Regions from separate parts of the Anoxybacillus sp. TBDG-1 genome, predicted to be linked through region 1. Evidence: riboswitches for the same ligand, from Rfam matches in the RefSeq annotation. Region 1 holds a riboswitch; the other holds the start of a gene.
The links. A riboswitch is a leader RNA that binds a small molecule or an ion and turns the genes downstream of it on or off. The one in region 1 is predicted to bind S-adenosylmethionine.
Positions count from the first base shown of each region.

Region 2: it holds a riboswitch for S-adenosylmethionine, as region 1 does, so the genes downstream of both, ACYQY7_RS03745 (methionine biosynthesis PLP-dependent protein) here and mtnW (2,3-diketo-5-methylthiopentyl-1-phosphate enolase) in region 1, are expected to answer to the same signal.

Region 1 covers NZ_JBTZSY010000017.1:23,231-34,667, forward strand. The annotation lists gene ACYQY7_RS07000 (carbon-nitrogen family hydrolase) at 87-881, opposite strand; gene ACYQY7_RS07005 (aminotransferase class I/II-fold pyridoxal phosphate-dependent enzyme) at 982-2,154, shown strand; SAM riboswitch class I at 2,244-2,353, shown strand; gene mtnW (2,3-diketo-5-methylthiopentyl-1-phosphate enolase) at 2,414-3,637, shown strand; gene ACYQY7_RS07015 (2-hydroxy-3-keto-5-methylthiopentenyl-1-phosphate phosphatase) at 3,634-4,290, shown strand; gene ACYQY7_RS07020 (methylthioribulose 1-phosphate dehydratase) at 4,287-4,895, shown strand; gene ACYQY7_RS07025 (1,2-dihydroxy-3-keto-5-methylthiopentene dioxygenase) at 4,908-5,444, shown strand; gene ACYQY7_RS07030 (DMT family transporter) at 5,453-6,304, opposite strand; gene ACYQY7_RS07035 (ZIP family metal transporter) at 6,317-7,051, opposite strand; gene ACYQY7_RS07040 (ATP-binding protein) at 7,063-8,478, opposite strand; gene ACYQY7_RS07045 (matrixin family metalloprotease) at 8,683-9,228, shown strand; gene ACYQY7_RS07050 (membrane lipoprotein lipid attachment site-containing protein) at 9,247-9,837, shown strand; gene ltrA (group II intron reverse transcriptase/maturase) at 10,434-11,437, shown strand, end outside.
Region 2 covers NZ_JBTZSY010000007.1:47,906-50,938, forward strand. The annotation lists gene metC (cystathionine beta-lyase) at 1-388, opposite strand, end outside; gene ACYQY7_RS03745 (methionine biosynthesis PLP-dependent protein) at 392-1,495, opposite strand; SAM riboswitch class I at 1,567-1,674, opposite strand; gene ACYQY7_RS03750 (DODA-type extradiol aromatic ring-opening family dioxygenase) at 1,878-2,636, shown strand; partial or broken gene mscL (large conductance mechanosensitive channel protein MscL) at 2,650-2,859, shown strand.

The sequences.
Region 1 (11,437 bases):
GTTTATCGTTATTTGAATGTTCTAAACAGTGAAAACGTTTCGTGAATTCGCTTGATTCGAATCATACATCGCTTTATGCTCGTTTGTCAATCCTTTTTTTCAAAAATTTTATACACATCTGGGCGACGATCGGAAAAAATCGGGATGTGCCCGCGCGCATGTTGCACTTCGTTTATGTCAATATTCGCCGCAATGATCCCTTTTTGTTCGTCCCCTTCAACAAGCACGTTTCCCCACGGATCAATGATCAGCGAATGTCCAGCAAACACGTTGTTCGGGTCTTTTCCCGAGCGGTTGCAAGCGACGACGTAACATTGATTTTCGATCGCCCGCGCCGTTAATAGCGTACGCCAATGATGAAGGCGAGAAAGCGGCCATTCCGCAACGACAAATAATACTTCTGCACCATGCAGCGCATGCGCGCGAATCCATTCTGGAAAACGAATGTCGTAACAAATGACGCCGGCGCACGTCGTTTCATCGAGCGAAAATAGCCCCATCGTTTCTCCAGCTTGCAAATACAAATGCTCATCCATCAATTGGAACAAATGAAGTTTACTATATTCGCCAACGACGTCGCCGTTTCGGTTGACGACATACATCGTATTTGTCATTCGTTCGTTCGTTTTTTTCGCGACCGATCCGCCGACGATATGTACATCGTACGTGCGGGCAAGTTCGGAAAGAAACGCTTTTGTTTCTTCCCCGTTTTCATCGGCAATACGAGCAAGCCTCGTTAAATCATAGCCTGTCGTCCATAGTTCAGGCAAAACGACGACGTCAACGTCACGAGCGATTTGTTCGATGTAGCGCAAGGCGGTTTGTTTATTTTTTTCGGGTGTTCCAAACGCAATGTCCATTTGTATGCAAGCGATGTTCATATCATTCACCTCAACAAAAAATTTTCTTTACATTTTGATTTTTACGATATATGATACTTGACTAGAATTTCAACCTTTTTGTGAAGTAGGTGTGAAAAAAATGAATATATTTCCACAATCAAACGTGTTACAACAACTACCGAAGCAATTTTTCGCCTCGCTCGTGCAAAACGTACAGGCGGTCATCGCTGAAGGGCGCGATGTCATTAATCTCGGACAAGGAAATCCCGATCAGCCGACGCCTGCACATATTGTGCGCGCGATGCAACAGGCGGTGGCAAAGCCGATGTATCATAAATATTCGCCGTTTCGCGGCTATTCGTTTTTAAAAGAGGCGGTCGCTACGTTTTACGAACGCGAATACGGGGTGACGATTGATCCAGAAAAAGAAGTCGCCATTTTATTTGGCGGAAAAGCAGGGCTTGTCGAAATGCCGCTTTGTTTATTAAACCCGGGCGATGTCGTACTCGTTCCCGATCCCGGTTATCCAGACTATTGGTCGGGGGTCGTGCTTGCGCGGGCGCGCATGGAAATGATGCCGTTGCGGGCGGAAAACAGCTTTTTGCCAAACTACGATGAGCTAAACAAAGACGTCGTTCGCGAAGCAAAACTCATGTTTTTAAACTATCCGAACAATCCGACAGGCGCGACAGCAACGCAATCGTTTTTTCAAGAAACCGTTTCATTTGCTGAAAAACATCATATCGCTGTCGTGCACGATTTTGCATACGGGGCGATTGGCTTTGATGGGAAAAAGCCGGTCAGCTTTTTACAAGTCGAAGGGGCAAAAGACGTCGGCATTGAAATTTATACGTTTTCGAAAACGTACAATATGGCAGGGTGGCGCATCGGCTTTGCGGTCGGCAACGAAAGCATGATTGAAGCGATCAACGTGCTCCAAGACCATTTGTACGTCAGCATGTTCGGTGCTATTCAAGAAGCGGCAGCAGTCGCGCTACTCGAGTCGCAACAGTGTGTCGCTGAGCTTGTTGCCACATATGAAGCAAGGCGAAATACGTTTATTCATGCTTTACGTGACATCGGCTGGGACGTCCAAGCGCCATCAGGTTCGTTTTTCGCTTGGCTGCCGGTGCCAAACGGCTATACGTCAGAAACGTTTGCCGACCTGTTGCTCAAAAAAGCGCACGTTGCGGTCGCCCCAGGGATCGGGTTTGGTGAACATGGGGAAGGCTACGTGCGCACAGGGTTACTGACAAGCGAAGAAAGGCTAAAAGAAGCGGTCGAACGAATCGGGAGGCTACAACTTTTTTAAAAAATGATTGACAAAATGAGAGACTGCTGTCATAATTCGAATTAAATTTATGAAAAACGAACCATTCAAAAAATTTCATACATTGCGAATTCTTATCAAGAGTAGGCGGAGGGACGAGCCCGATGAAGCCCGGCAACCGACTTAAACAGCTGTTTAAGCACGGTGCTAATTCTCGCAGCAGTAGGCTGAGAGATAAGAAGAGACGAACAATTAAGCCTCTTCTTATGAAGAGGTTTTTTATTTGTAAAGGGGTGGGCATATGATTACGGCAACATATTTGATTCATGACGACAAAGATTTAGCTAAAAAAGCAGAAGGCATTGCGCTTGGACTGACTGTCGGGTCGTGGACCGATTTGCCGCAACTGGAACAGGAACAGTTAAAAAAACATAAAGGAATCGTTCAGTCGATTGAGGAGCTAGAGGAAGACGAGCGCGTCAATACGTTTTTTGGAAAGAAACTAAAACGTGCGCTCGTGCGCATTTCATATCCGAGCGTCAATTTTAGCGCTGATTTTCCAGCCATTTTAACAACGACGTTTGGCAAATTGTCGCTGGATGGAACGATTAAACTTGTTGACTTAACATTTTCGGACGAACTGAAGCGCGCGTTTCCCGGTCCGCGCTTTGGCATTGACGGCATTCGCGAAAAACTTGGCGTCTTTCAACGTCCGCTCGTCATGAGCATTTTTAAAGCGGTCATCGGGCGCGATTTACGATACGTCACCGAACAATTGAAGCTGCAAGCGCTCGGCGGCGTCGATCTTGTCAAAGACGATGAAATTTTATTTGACAACGACTTGACGCCGTTTGACAAGCGTATCGTGGCAGGAAAAGAAGCGTTACAAGACGTGTACGAACAAACAGGGCATCGGACGTTATATGCGGTGAACTTAACCGGAAAAACGTTTCAGTTAAAAGAAAAAGCGAAAAAAGCAGCGGAGCTTGGTGCGGACGTATTATTGTTTAACGTGTTTACATATGGGCTTGATGTGTTGCAAGCGCTTCGTGAAGATGATGACATTCGTTTGCCGATTATGGCGCATCCGTCATTTAGCGGAGCGATCGCCTCCTCACACGTATATGGCGTGAGCTACGCTTTGCTTCTTGGCAAATTGTTGCGCATGGCAGGGGCGGACTTTTCACTCTTCCCGTCACCGTACGGAAGCGTCGCCCTTGAAAAAGAACAAACGCTTGCGATTCGCGATGAATTAACGAAAGAAGAGCCGTTTTTGCGCGCGTTCCCTGTCCCATCGGCTGGCATTCATCCGGGACTTGTGCCGCTTCTCGTGCGCGACTTTGGCATCGACTCCGTCATTAACGCAGGCGGCGGGGTACACGGGCATCCAAGCGGAGCGGTCGGCGGCGGGCAAGCGTTTTGCGCCGCAGTCGAAGCGGTGCTTGCAGGGCGTTCGCTCCATGACGCAGCAAAAGAAAACGAACCGTTGCAACAAGCGCTTGATTTATGGGGGAGCGCATCATGAAGCCAGTCATTTTTTGCGACTTTGACGGAACGATTACGTTAAACGATAACATTATTGCGATTATGAAACAGTTCGCCCCATCGGAGTGGGAAGCGATCAAAGACGATGTACTTGCGCAAAGATGTTCCGTACAACAAGGCGTCGGGCGCATGTTTTCGCTGTTGCCGACGACGCTGAAAGAAGATATCGTGCAATTTTTGCTTGACACCGCCCGCATTCGCGACGGATTTTCCGAGTTTGTCGCGTTTACGAATGAGCGGCAAATTCCGCTTTATATCGTGAGTGGCGGCATCGACTTTTTCGTGTATCCGCTTCTTCATGGACTCGTTGAAAAAGAGCGGATTTTTTGTAATAGCGCCGATTTTAGCGGGGAAACGATCCGCATTACGTGGCCGTATGCGTGCGATGAACATTGTCAAAACGGCTGCGGCTGTTGCAAGCCGTCGCTTCTTCGTAAACTAGCGCCAAAAGGGGCAAAAACGATCGTCATCGGCGACTCGATTACCGACTTGGCGGCGGCTAAACTAGCTGATTACGTCATTGCGCGCGACTTTTTGCTTGAAAAATGCCGTGAGCTTCACTTGCCGCATACGCCGTTTACGACGTTTTATGATGTCATTGACGTGTTAAAAGAAAGCGAGGCGATCGCGTGAGACAACAAAAATGGGCAGAGCTTGCCGAAGTGAAACGAGAGCTGGCGGCGCGCGATTGGTTTATGGGGACAAGCGGCAACTTGTCGATCAAAGTGAGCGATGAACCGCTTACGTTTCTTGTCACCGCAAGCGGAAAAGATAAACGAAAAGAAACGGCGGAAGATTTTTTACTTGTCGGAGCAGACGGACAGCCAGCGGAGGCGACGCATTTAAAACCGTCGGCGGAAACGTTACTTCACGTTGAAATTTACAATAAAACGAACGCCGGTTGTGTGCTTCATGTCCACACCGTCGACAACAATATCATTTCCGAATGGTACGGAGACGAAGGGGAAGTCGTTTTTACAAATCAAGAAATGATTAAAGCGTTCGGATTATGGGAAGAAAATGCGGCGTTTCGCATGCCGATTATTCCGAATTTCGCCCATATTCCGACGTTAGCAAAAGCGTTCGCCGACCATGTTCATGAAGATCGAGGGGGGGTGCTTATTCGCAATCATGGCATTACCGTTTGGGGAAAAGATGCGTTCGAAGCGAAAAAGTGTTTAGAAGCTTGCGAGTTTTTATGTCAGTATCACGTCAAATTATTACTTTTAAAACGATAAGGGTGAGTACGTATGGCAGTCATTAAAGTGCGCAACACAGGCGAAGTGATTGAAGGAAAGGAAAACGTCGCAGCGTTTTTAAATAAGCAAGGAGTGCTATATGAACATTGGGATGCAAGGAAACTTCCCGCTCATCTTCAAAACAAATTCGTATTAACAGACGAAGAAAAAGCGGACATTTTAGCAACGTTTCAATCCGAAATTGAAGATTTAGCGAAGCGAAGAGGCTATCAAGCGTGGGACGTTGTCGCTCTCTGTGAACAAACACCAAATTTAGAAGAACTGTTGAAAAAATTTGAACAAGTGCATACGCATACAGAGGACGAAGTACGGGCAATTGTTGCCGGTCATGGCATTTTTGTTATTAAGGGTGATGAACAAACAGGCTACTTTGACGTTGAACTTGAAGCAGGGGATGTCATTTCTGTTCCAGAAGGAAACCCGCATTTCTTTACATTAATGGATGACCGCCAAGTCGTTGCTGTTCGGTTGTTTATTGATCCGTCTGGTTGGGTGGCACATCCATACGAAGAAAAAGAAGGGGAATAACGCCCCTTCTATTTTTTTGTGAACAAAATGACGCCTGTAATCGTAATCAATGAACCGATCCATTGTGGTGTGGTTAACATTTCGTCAAGTAATATGTATGCAAACAGCGCAGTAAAAAGCGGATTGAAGTTTAAAAACATCCCAGCGGTTGTAGCACCGACTTGCTTCACGCCGACGTTCCAAAGAAACATCGCAAGCACCGTCGCCCCAACGCTCGTATATAAAAGCGCCAATACAAATGAGAAGTTGACGTCATGAACGGAAAAAGAAGAAAGAAACGGCAACAATCCGATGACGCCAAACACACCGGACCAAAACGTCGCCGCAAGCGGAGAATACGACTTCATAACTGCTTTTGCGCAAGCAGAATACACGCCCCAAATGATGACGGCAGCAACCATCCATATATCCCCGACGTTTACGTCCGATAGACGATGAAGTTGTCCGTGCGTCATCACGATCAGCACGCCAATGAGAGAGACGACCATCGCCAGCCATTGCTGAATCGTGAGTTTATCGCGGTAGACGGCGTATGCCACAAGCGCAATCGCGATCGGATTTAATGTCGAAATTAACCCAACATGATCAGCAGATGTATAGCGCAACGCTTGAAACATAAACATGTTAAATAAGACGACGCCTGAAAGCCCCATCGCTATAAGCGGTACGATACTTTGCTTTTGTAAACGAACGGATCGTTCTTTTTTCAACACGATCGGAAATAAAAAAAGGACGGCGATCGTCCAACGAATAAACGTTAGCGAAAGCGGGGAGGCGTGCGCAACAAGCAGTTTGCTTGCGACAAAGTTGCCTCCCCATAAGGCGCTTGTCAATAAAAGAAGTATATAATATTTCGACATGTTCATCATCCTTTAAAACGTTTCAATTAAAAACACCATCACTAACAGCCCGACAATAAAGGCATACGTTGACGATTTTTCATTTCCATCCCCATGGCTTTCAGGGATTAACTCTTTATAAATAATAAATAGCATCGCCCCAGCCGCAAACGCTAATCCGTAAGGGACGAGCGCATCGACGACAGACGTTAAATAAAAGCCGATGACAGAGGCGACAAGTTCAATGAGCCCCGTTCCCGTTGCCATGAAAAATGCTTTTCCTTTTGAAATATGTTGATTAAACAAAAAAAGCGCAACGAGCAATCCTTCAGGCGCGTTTTGGAAGCCGATCGCAAGCGCAATTAAATCGCCAATGTGCGTTTGTTCGCCGGAAGCGTAGCTCACGCCGACAGATAGTCCTTCTGGAATGTTGTGGAGCGTAATCGCCGCAAGCACAAGCAACGCTTTTTGGTCCATCTTCATGCCGCTTTTTGTATGGGTTAAATCGATGTGCGGCACGATATTTTCAAGAAACGTTAACGTAAATACCCCAATGCATAATCCGATCGCGAGGGCAAAAAACGTGCCAGAAGAAAGAGCCTCTGGAATTAACCCGAGCATCGATGCGGCCATCATAATGCCAGCTGTAAAAGCAAGCAACATATCGCGCCATTTGTGCGTTAATGAGCGCGACAAAAATAAAATCGGAATCGCGCCAGCCCCTGTTGCTAGCGCGGATAATGTGCTTCCGATCAGCATGTCAAACATCATTCCACCTCCTATTTTAAAGGAAGACGAACGGTAATCGTCGTTCCTTTCTTTTCTATACTATGAATGTCGATCGTCCCTTCGTGCATATCGACGATGCGTTTACATATGACGAGTCCAAGCCCTGTTCCTGTTTGTTTCGATGTGACAAACGGCTGAAAAAGTTTGTTTTTCACATGTTTTGGCATGCCGCAACCTGTATCAGCGACGTGCAACACCGCCCAATCGTTTTGTTTCGTAAGAGAAATTGTCAGTTGTCCGCCATTTGGCATTGCTTCGATTGCGTTTTTTGCTAAATTTAATACGACTTGTTTTACATGGTCTTTTGAACAGCGAATCGGAAGCGGCACATCGGCACGATGAAACGTATACGTGATGTTATGGAAATGCGCTTGCGACTCAATCATCGGATGAATGCTTTGTACGATGCAATTGAGATCGCACGTTTCAAGTTTTTGCGCCGTTGGCTTGCCGAGAATTAAAAATTCATTCACGATGTCGTTAATGCGTGCAATTTCGTTTTGAATGACGGAAAAATAAAGTTGTGATTCGTTATCTTTATGTTTTTCACTTAATAGTTGAATAAACCCCTTAATGCCAGCGAGCGGATTGCGAATTTCATGCGCGGTACTTGCGGCGAGCGTACCGACTAATTCAAGCTTTTGTGCTTCCGTTTCCATGCGCTCGATCATCGTTTGTCGCTTAAGCAGCCAATATTGAATGAACAACCAAATGATATGAATGAAAACGATGAGCGACAAAATATATGGAAGAGCCGTTTGCATCTTTTGTTTTATACTTACGCTTGGCACGTTCGCCTCAATCATCCACGGTGCGTGATTTAAATGCACGATCACCGTCTGGTTTGACGAACGAAGTTGATTTGTTGTGAGAAGGACGGTGCCATTCTCATCGTATAAGCGAAATGACGTATTTGGATCAATAATTTTTATCCGATGTTTTATATAATTTGTCCGTAACTCTGCTACTAAAAAGCCAGCTGTTTCATTTGTTTTTTCATATATAATTGGTGTGACAATCGTCGCTGTATGCTGGCTGTCGATGATCGTTTGTTTTGTCGCCTTCGCTAACTGCATTGCCTCATTTGTACTTTCAGAAAAAAACGAAATGCGTTCAAAGCGAACGTCTTGCTTTTGCAGCTGTTGCAACAAATTATTAATTTCTTCTTTTTCTAGCTTTGTCACATGTTTGCTGATCACGAGCGCCAATGTTTCAAGCCGGGCCGTCGTTTCCGCAAGAAAGCGATCTAAATCGTTTTTATGTATATTCGCAAACATGCGCGTTTCTTCGACGAGTTGTTGCTGATGTTGTTCATCTTGCCAAAGCACAATCCATGCGCTCCCTACAAGGCACGGCACAATGACAAGCAAGATGTACAGCCATCGTTTCATTTTCTCTCTCCCCATATATGCTCCCTCAACAAAACAAAATTCAAGGAATATTATAACATAAACATGTGAAAAAGACTGAGAAAATGATAACCGTATTAAATAGAGTATGTTTATTGACAAGTACAGAAATATATTTTGGTTAAAAAGCAATTTGCAAAAAAAAAATGATACAATAAACTAGGCTTTAAAAAAGTAAAAGATTTCTAGGAGGAAGCGGATGTGAGAAGATTGACTTTTTTCGTTATTATCATGTTATACTTGATTCCTAGTAGCAGTGTTCGTGCTTATGAGCTATTTGGTGGCAAATATAGGAATCCAAACTCGCTAAAATATTGGATCGATTCGTCGGTTATTAATGCTGGTTATGAAGCGAGAGCGGTTTATGGTTCAGAAGCGTTTAATAGTTCTTCTCTTATTGGTACGACTAGAACGTACGATGCCTCCCAAGCTAACTATAAATGGTGGGCTAGTACGAAGGATATGGGTTCCGTTGTCGCTGATTGTATTAACTATCATGTGAACTGGTTGGGACAAGTGACTGCTTGTTGGGATTGTACATACGATAAGTCGCAGTTGAGAATGTATTTACCGGGTTTTCAAAAGTTATCTTGGGTTCAAACGAGAGAAACGACAGCTCATGAGATAGGGCATGCTTTAGGATTAGATCATGAAGATGATGTTCGTGCTATCATGCTTTCGAAAGGTTTTCTAAATGATGAGTATCCGCAAAGTGATGATTGGAATGGAATAAATGCTATCTATTAGTGGAAAGGAAGTAGCCTGATGAAAAAGATTATTTTTCTTTTTTTTACCATTTTATTTTTGTCTGCCTGTAACAATACACAATCTGAACTAAGCAATGTGAATACAAAATATGTTCATAGTGAGTCGAAAATTATAGACGAATACAATTATTTAGAAGAAATGGAGAATGATAGTGAAGTTATTTTGATAGGTACGAAAAAAAATGGAGAGAGTTATTTCGATAAAGATGGCGATATGGTGACGGGTTTTTACACGATAAGTGATGTTGAGATCAAAAAAGTGTTTAAAAATGAAAAGGGATACGCGTTAAATAAGGGTAATATCATAAAAGTTATGGAGAACGGAGCGTTTGATAAAAAGGCTAATACAATGTACGGTTCGGCAGGGTACCAGTTGATGAAAGATAATAAAAGCTATCTGTTGTTTTTAAGAAAAAGTACGACACATGATGAGTATACGATTAAAGGTGTTTATTATGGAAAAGTGCCATTAGAGAGTAATGAAATCGAATACGACGGTCATTTGAACGGTAGTAAGCAAGCAAGTAATAAACAAATTGAAAAACTAAATCGAATATTTGAAGAGGCAAGAAAAAAATATAAAGAATAAAGATGGTGAGACCATGAACCCCCGCCAAATGGGCGGGGGTTTTGTTAGTGCGCTCGGCATGGGTGCAATCTCTAGGGTGAAAGTCCCGAACTGCGAAGGCAGAAGTAGCAGTTAGCTTAACGCAAGGGTGTCCGTGGCGACGCGGAATCTGAAGGAAGCGAGCGGCAAACTTCCGGTCTGAGGAACACGAACTTCATATAAGGCTAGGTATCATTGGATGAGTTTGCTAAACAAAACAAAGTCCTTTCTGCCGAAGGTGATACAGAGTAAATGAAGCAGATAGATGGAAGGAAAGATTGCACTCTTACCCGAGGAGGTCTGATGGATACGTGAAGTACCCTTCACAACCTACTTAGCGATAAGTAGCTGAACCATCAGAAGTCAGCAGAGGTCATAGTACGAATCGGTCTAGAACGATTCGGAAGGACTGAACAATCAAGAGAAAATAGCCCTTGGCATTCAGTTCGTCATGATGAACACAGAAAACATTGTACCTCCCAAGAGAAAGGAAACGGTGAATCCCGTGGGGGATCTTTTGGAGGGTGGAGTGACGACTGGCATAAGAAGATCAGCTATTTACGGAAGGAAGAGGAACGATGCTTTTGAATCAAATCTTGTCACGGGAGAATATGCTCCTCGCATTGAAACGAGTAGAACAAAATAAGGGAAGCCACGGAGTAGATCAGATGCCCGTACAAAACCTACGAGCGCATATCGTTGAAAACTGGCAGTCCATCAAGGAGGCGATTCTCAAAGGTACCTATGAACCGATGCCTGTCCGAAGAGTCGAAATCCCGAAGCCTGACGGCGGTGTTCGGCTACTAGGTATCCCAACCGTGACAGACCGTTTGATTCAACAGGCGATTGCCCAAGTATTGTCGAAGATATATGACCCGATGTTTTCCGAACATAGCTATGGCTTTCGCCCAAATCGAAGTGCCCATGATGCAGTGAGGAAAGCACAAGGATATATCAGAGAAGGATACCGATGGGTTGTAGACATCGATTTGGAAAAGTTCTTTGATCAGGTCAACCACGACAGACTTATGAGCACATTGGCGAAAAGAATCCACGATAAACCGTTATTGAAGCTAATCCGCAAATACCTACAGTCGGGTGTCATGATTCATGGAGTGGTTTCAAGTACAGAGAAAGGAACGCCACAAGGTGGTCCATTAAGTCCGCTCCTTTCCAACATCGTCCTTGATGAGCTGGATAAAGAATTAGAGAAAAGAGGACATAAATTCGTTCGTTACGCAGACGACTGTAACATTTACGTAAAATCAAAAAGGGCAGGGGAACGAACAATGGCAAGCGTTCAACGATTCATCGAACGTAAACTTCGCCTAAAAGTGAATGAGAAAAAGTCGGCAGTAGACCGTCCTTGGAAACGAAAGTTTCTGGGATTCAGTTTTATCGATGCCGAAGAGCCCAAGATTCGAGTGGCAGAGGAAAGTCTCAAACGAATGAAGAAGAAAGTACGAGAAATCACCTCGAGAAAGATGCCATATTCCATGGAATACCGAATTCAGAAACTGAATCAGTATGTATTCGGATGGTGTGGGTACTTTGCGCTGGCAGATACGAAATCAATCTTTCG
Region 2 (3,033 bases), on a different contig from region 1:
GACGCGCTACCGCATCTAAATCGGTCATATCAACAAACGTATGCTCAATCCCAAATCGGCTCAATACATCGGTGAAGATGCGATACGTTCCGCCATACACATCATCGGTAATTAATACGTGATCCCCTTTTGACAACAACAAAAATGCTGTTGAAATGGCAGCCATGCCAGAAGCGAACGCAAAACCGCTCACTCCACCTTCTAATTCCGCAATCGTCTCCTCTAACGCCTCGCGCGTCGGATTGCCCGAACGGCTATAATCGTACTTTCCAAACGTATCAAAATCGAACTGATGAAATGTTGACGCATGATGAATCGGGACGCTCACCGCGCCCGTTTGCGCGTCAATCTGCCATTTATTGTGAACGAGTTGCGTTTGCACATCCATCTTTTACACCTCTTTCATGCGTTGAAACGCTTGTGTTAAATCGGCAATTAAATCGTCAACGTGTTCAATGCCGACCGAAAAACGTAACAGTCGATTACACACCCCATTGGCGATGCGAACATCCTCTGGAATATCCATATGCGTTTGCGTCGCTGGATACGTAATAAAACTTTCGACACCGCCTAAACTTTCCGCAAACGTAATAAGCTTTAAGCTTCGTAAAAAAGCATTCACCCACTTTTCATCGCGCACGCGAAACGACAACATTCCCCCTCTTCCCGGATACAATACGTCCGTCACATCTTCATGTTCGACTAAAAATTCATATATCGCCTTTGCGTTTTGTTCGTGCTGGCGCATGCGAAGCGCAAGCGTCTTCATGCCGCGAATTAACAGCCATGAATCAAACGGAGACAACACCGCACCGATGGCGTTATGATACATCGCCAGCTGTTCACACAATTGTTTTCCTTTGGCGACAATGAGCCCGGCAAGCACATCGTTATGTCCACCTAAATATTTCGTCGCGCTATGAACGACGATATCGGCTCCTTTTGTGAGCGGCTTTTGCAGTACAGGGGTGTAAAACGTATTATCGACGATAAGAAGCAGCCCATGTTGTTTCGCAAACGCCGCGACCGCTTCGATGTCCGCTTCTTGCATTAAAGGGTTCGTTGGCGTCTCTAAAAAAATCGCTTTTGTTTTTTCAGTCACATATGCCTTTACCGCATCAACATCGCGAAAATCGACGTATGTAAACGTCATGCCGCATTTGCGCCATCCTTTTTCAAACAAACGATACGTCCCGCCATATAAATCGGCAGAAACGAGAAAATGGTCGCCGCTTTCAAACAACGCAAACACCGTTTGAATCGCTGCCATGCCTGAACTACAAGCGAAACCTTGATCTCCTTCTTCTAGCTGTGCAATCGCTTCTTCGACAATATGCCTTGTCGGGTTGCCGGTTCGAATGTAATCGTACCCTGTCGATTGTCCGATTCCTTCATGACGATACGCCGTTGAAAAATATACTGGCGGATTGACCGTCCCCGTCGCTGTCTCGCTTCGATTGCCAATTTGCGCTAACCGTGTTTCGATATGACTCATTCGCTCTCTTCCTTTCTAAAAAATAAAAGCCTTCAAAGAAGAAGGCTTTTTTGTCCATAGACAATCGCTTCTTCTTATCTTCCGAATTGAACGCCAATTCGCTGGATTTAGCACCTGACCGTTTCCGGCTGGTTGCTGAAGCTTCATCGGGCCAGTCCCTCCGCTTCTCTCGATAAGAACGCAAAACAATATCGAATTTTCTGATTTTTAATTAATGTACATCATTTCCAACAAAATTGCAACTGTTTTTTATTCCCCTTTCAACAACAAACAGCATGCATCCCATCAAAGATATGGCACATATATTTGCACTTCACATGTAAAAATAGACAAATCAAAACGATATATGGTAAAGTGGGGGCAAAAGTGAAGGAGGAATATAATGACTGCTTTATTTCTCGCGCACGGATCACCAATGTTAGCTATTGAAGATAGCGCATATGCATCGTTTTTAACCACTTTCGGTAAACGCATAGATGCAAAAGCAATCGTTGTATTTACTGCACATTGGACGACGCGTCAACCGACCGTTTCATCGATTGACGGAACGTATGAAATGATTTATGATTTTTCCAGTTTCCCACGTGAATTGTATGAAGTAACTTATGCTGCACAAGGTTCAGTCGAATGGGCCAAACGCGTCCAACATCATCTGAGGCACGTCTCCCCCATCGTCAATATCGACGAGAAGCGTGGACTTGACCACGGCTCATGGGTATTGTTAAGCCGACTATTTCCAAAAGCAAACGTTCCAATTGTTCAGGCATCCGTTGTTCCTTCGTGGACACCAAAGCAGCTATTTCAACTTGGTAAAGCGTTACGCCCGTTGCGTGACGAAGGTGTCATGATCATCGGTAGTGGTGGCACAGTGCATAATTTAATGGCGCTTCGTTGGGAAGAACGGACAAAAGTAGATTGTTGGGCTGTCGCCTTTGATGATTGGTTGCTTGCCCAGTCATCTGCCCATAGTGAAGATGTGTTTCACTATGAAGAAAAAGCCCCTTATGCTAAACAAGCCGTCCCGACTCAAGAACATTTAGCACCGTACTGGATTGCTTACGGAGCCGGCAATCGCTCGCCACATGTTTTATTCCGAGAATACGAGTACGGAAACTTAAGCCTTTTAGCTGTATCATTTTAATGGAGGGATTCCGATGTGGAACGAGTTTAAAAAATTCGCTATACGAGGCAACGTCATCGACTTAGCTGTCGGAGTGATTATTAGTGGGGCATTTGGAAAAATTGTTTCTTCCCTCGTCAATGACATTATTATGCCCCTTGTCGGTCTCATTTTAGGGGGAATTGATTTCAGCAAGTTATCTTGGAAAGTCGGAGAAGCAGAAGTGAAATATGGGGCTTTTATATGATTGGGCGTAAAACCCCTATGCCTTTAGGCTAGGGGATGTAAGCCCTAGCCGCAGGAACTGTGGGGATCGCCTACTAAATAACCGAAGGGGACTTCGGTGTTCGTAGGAATCCGCTATGGCTTTAGCCTAGCGGTAGTTCAATGAAACGACAAAAAGAAATGTCGTAAAGAG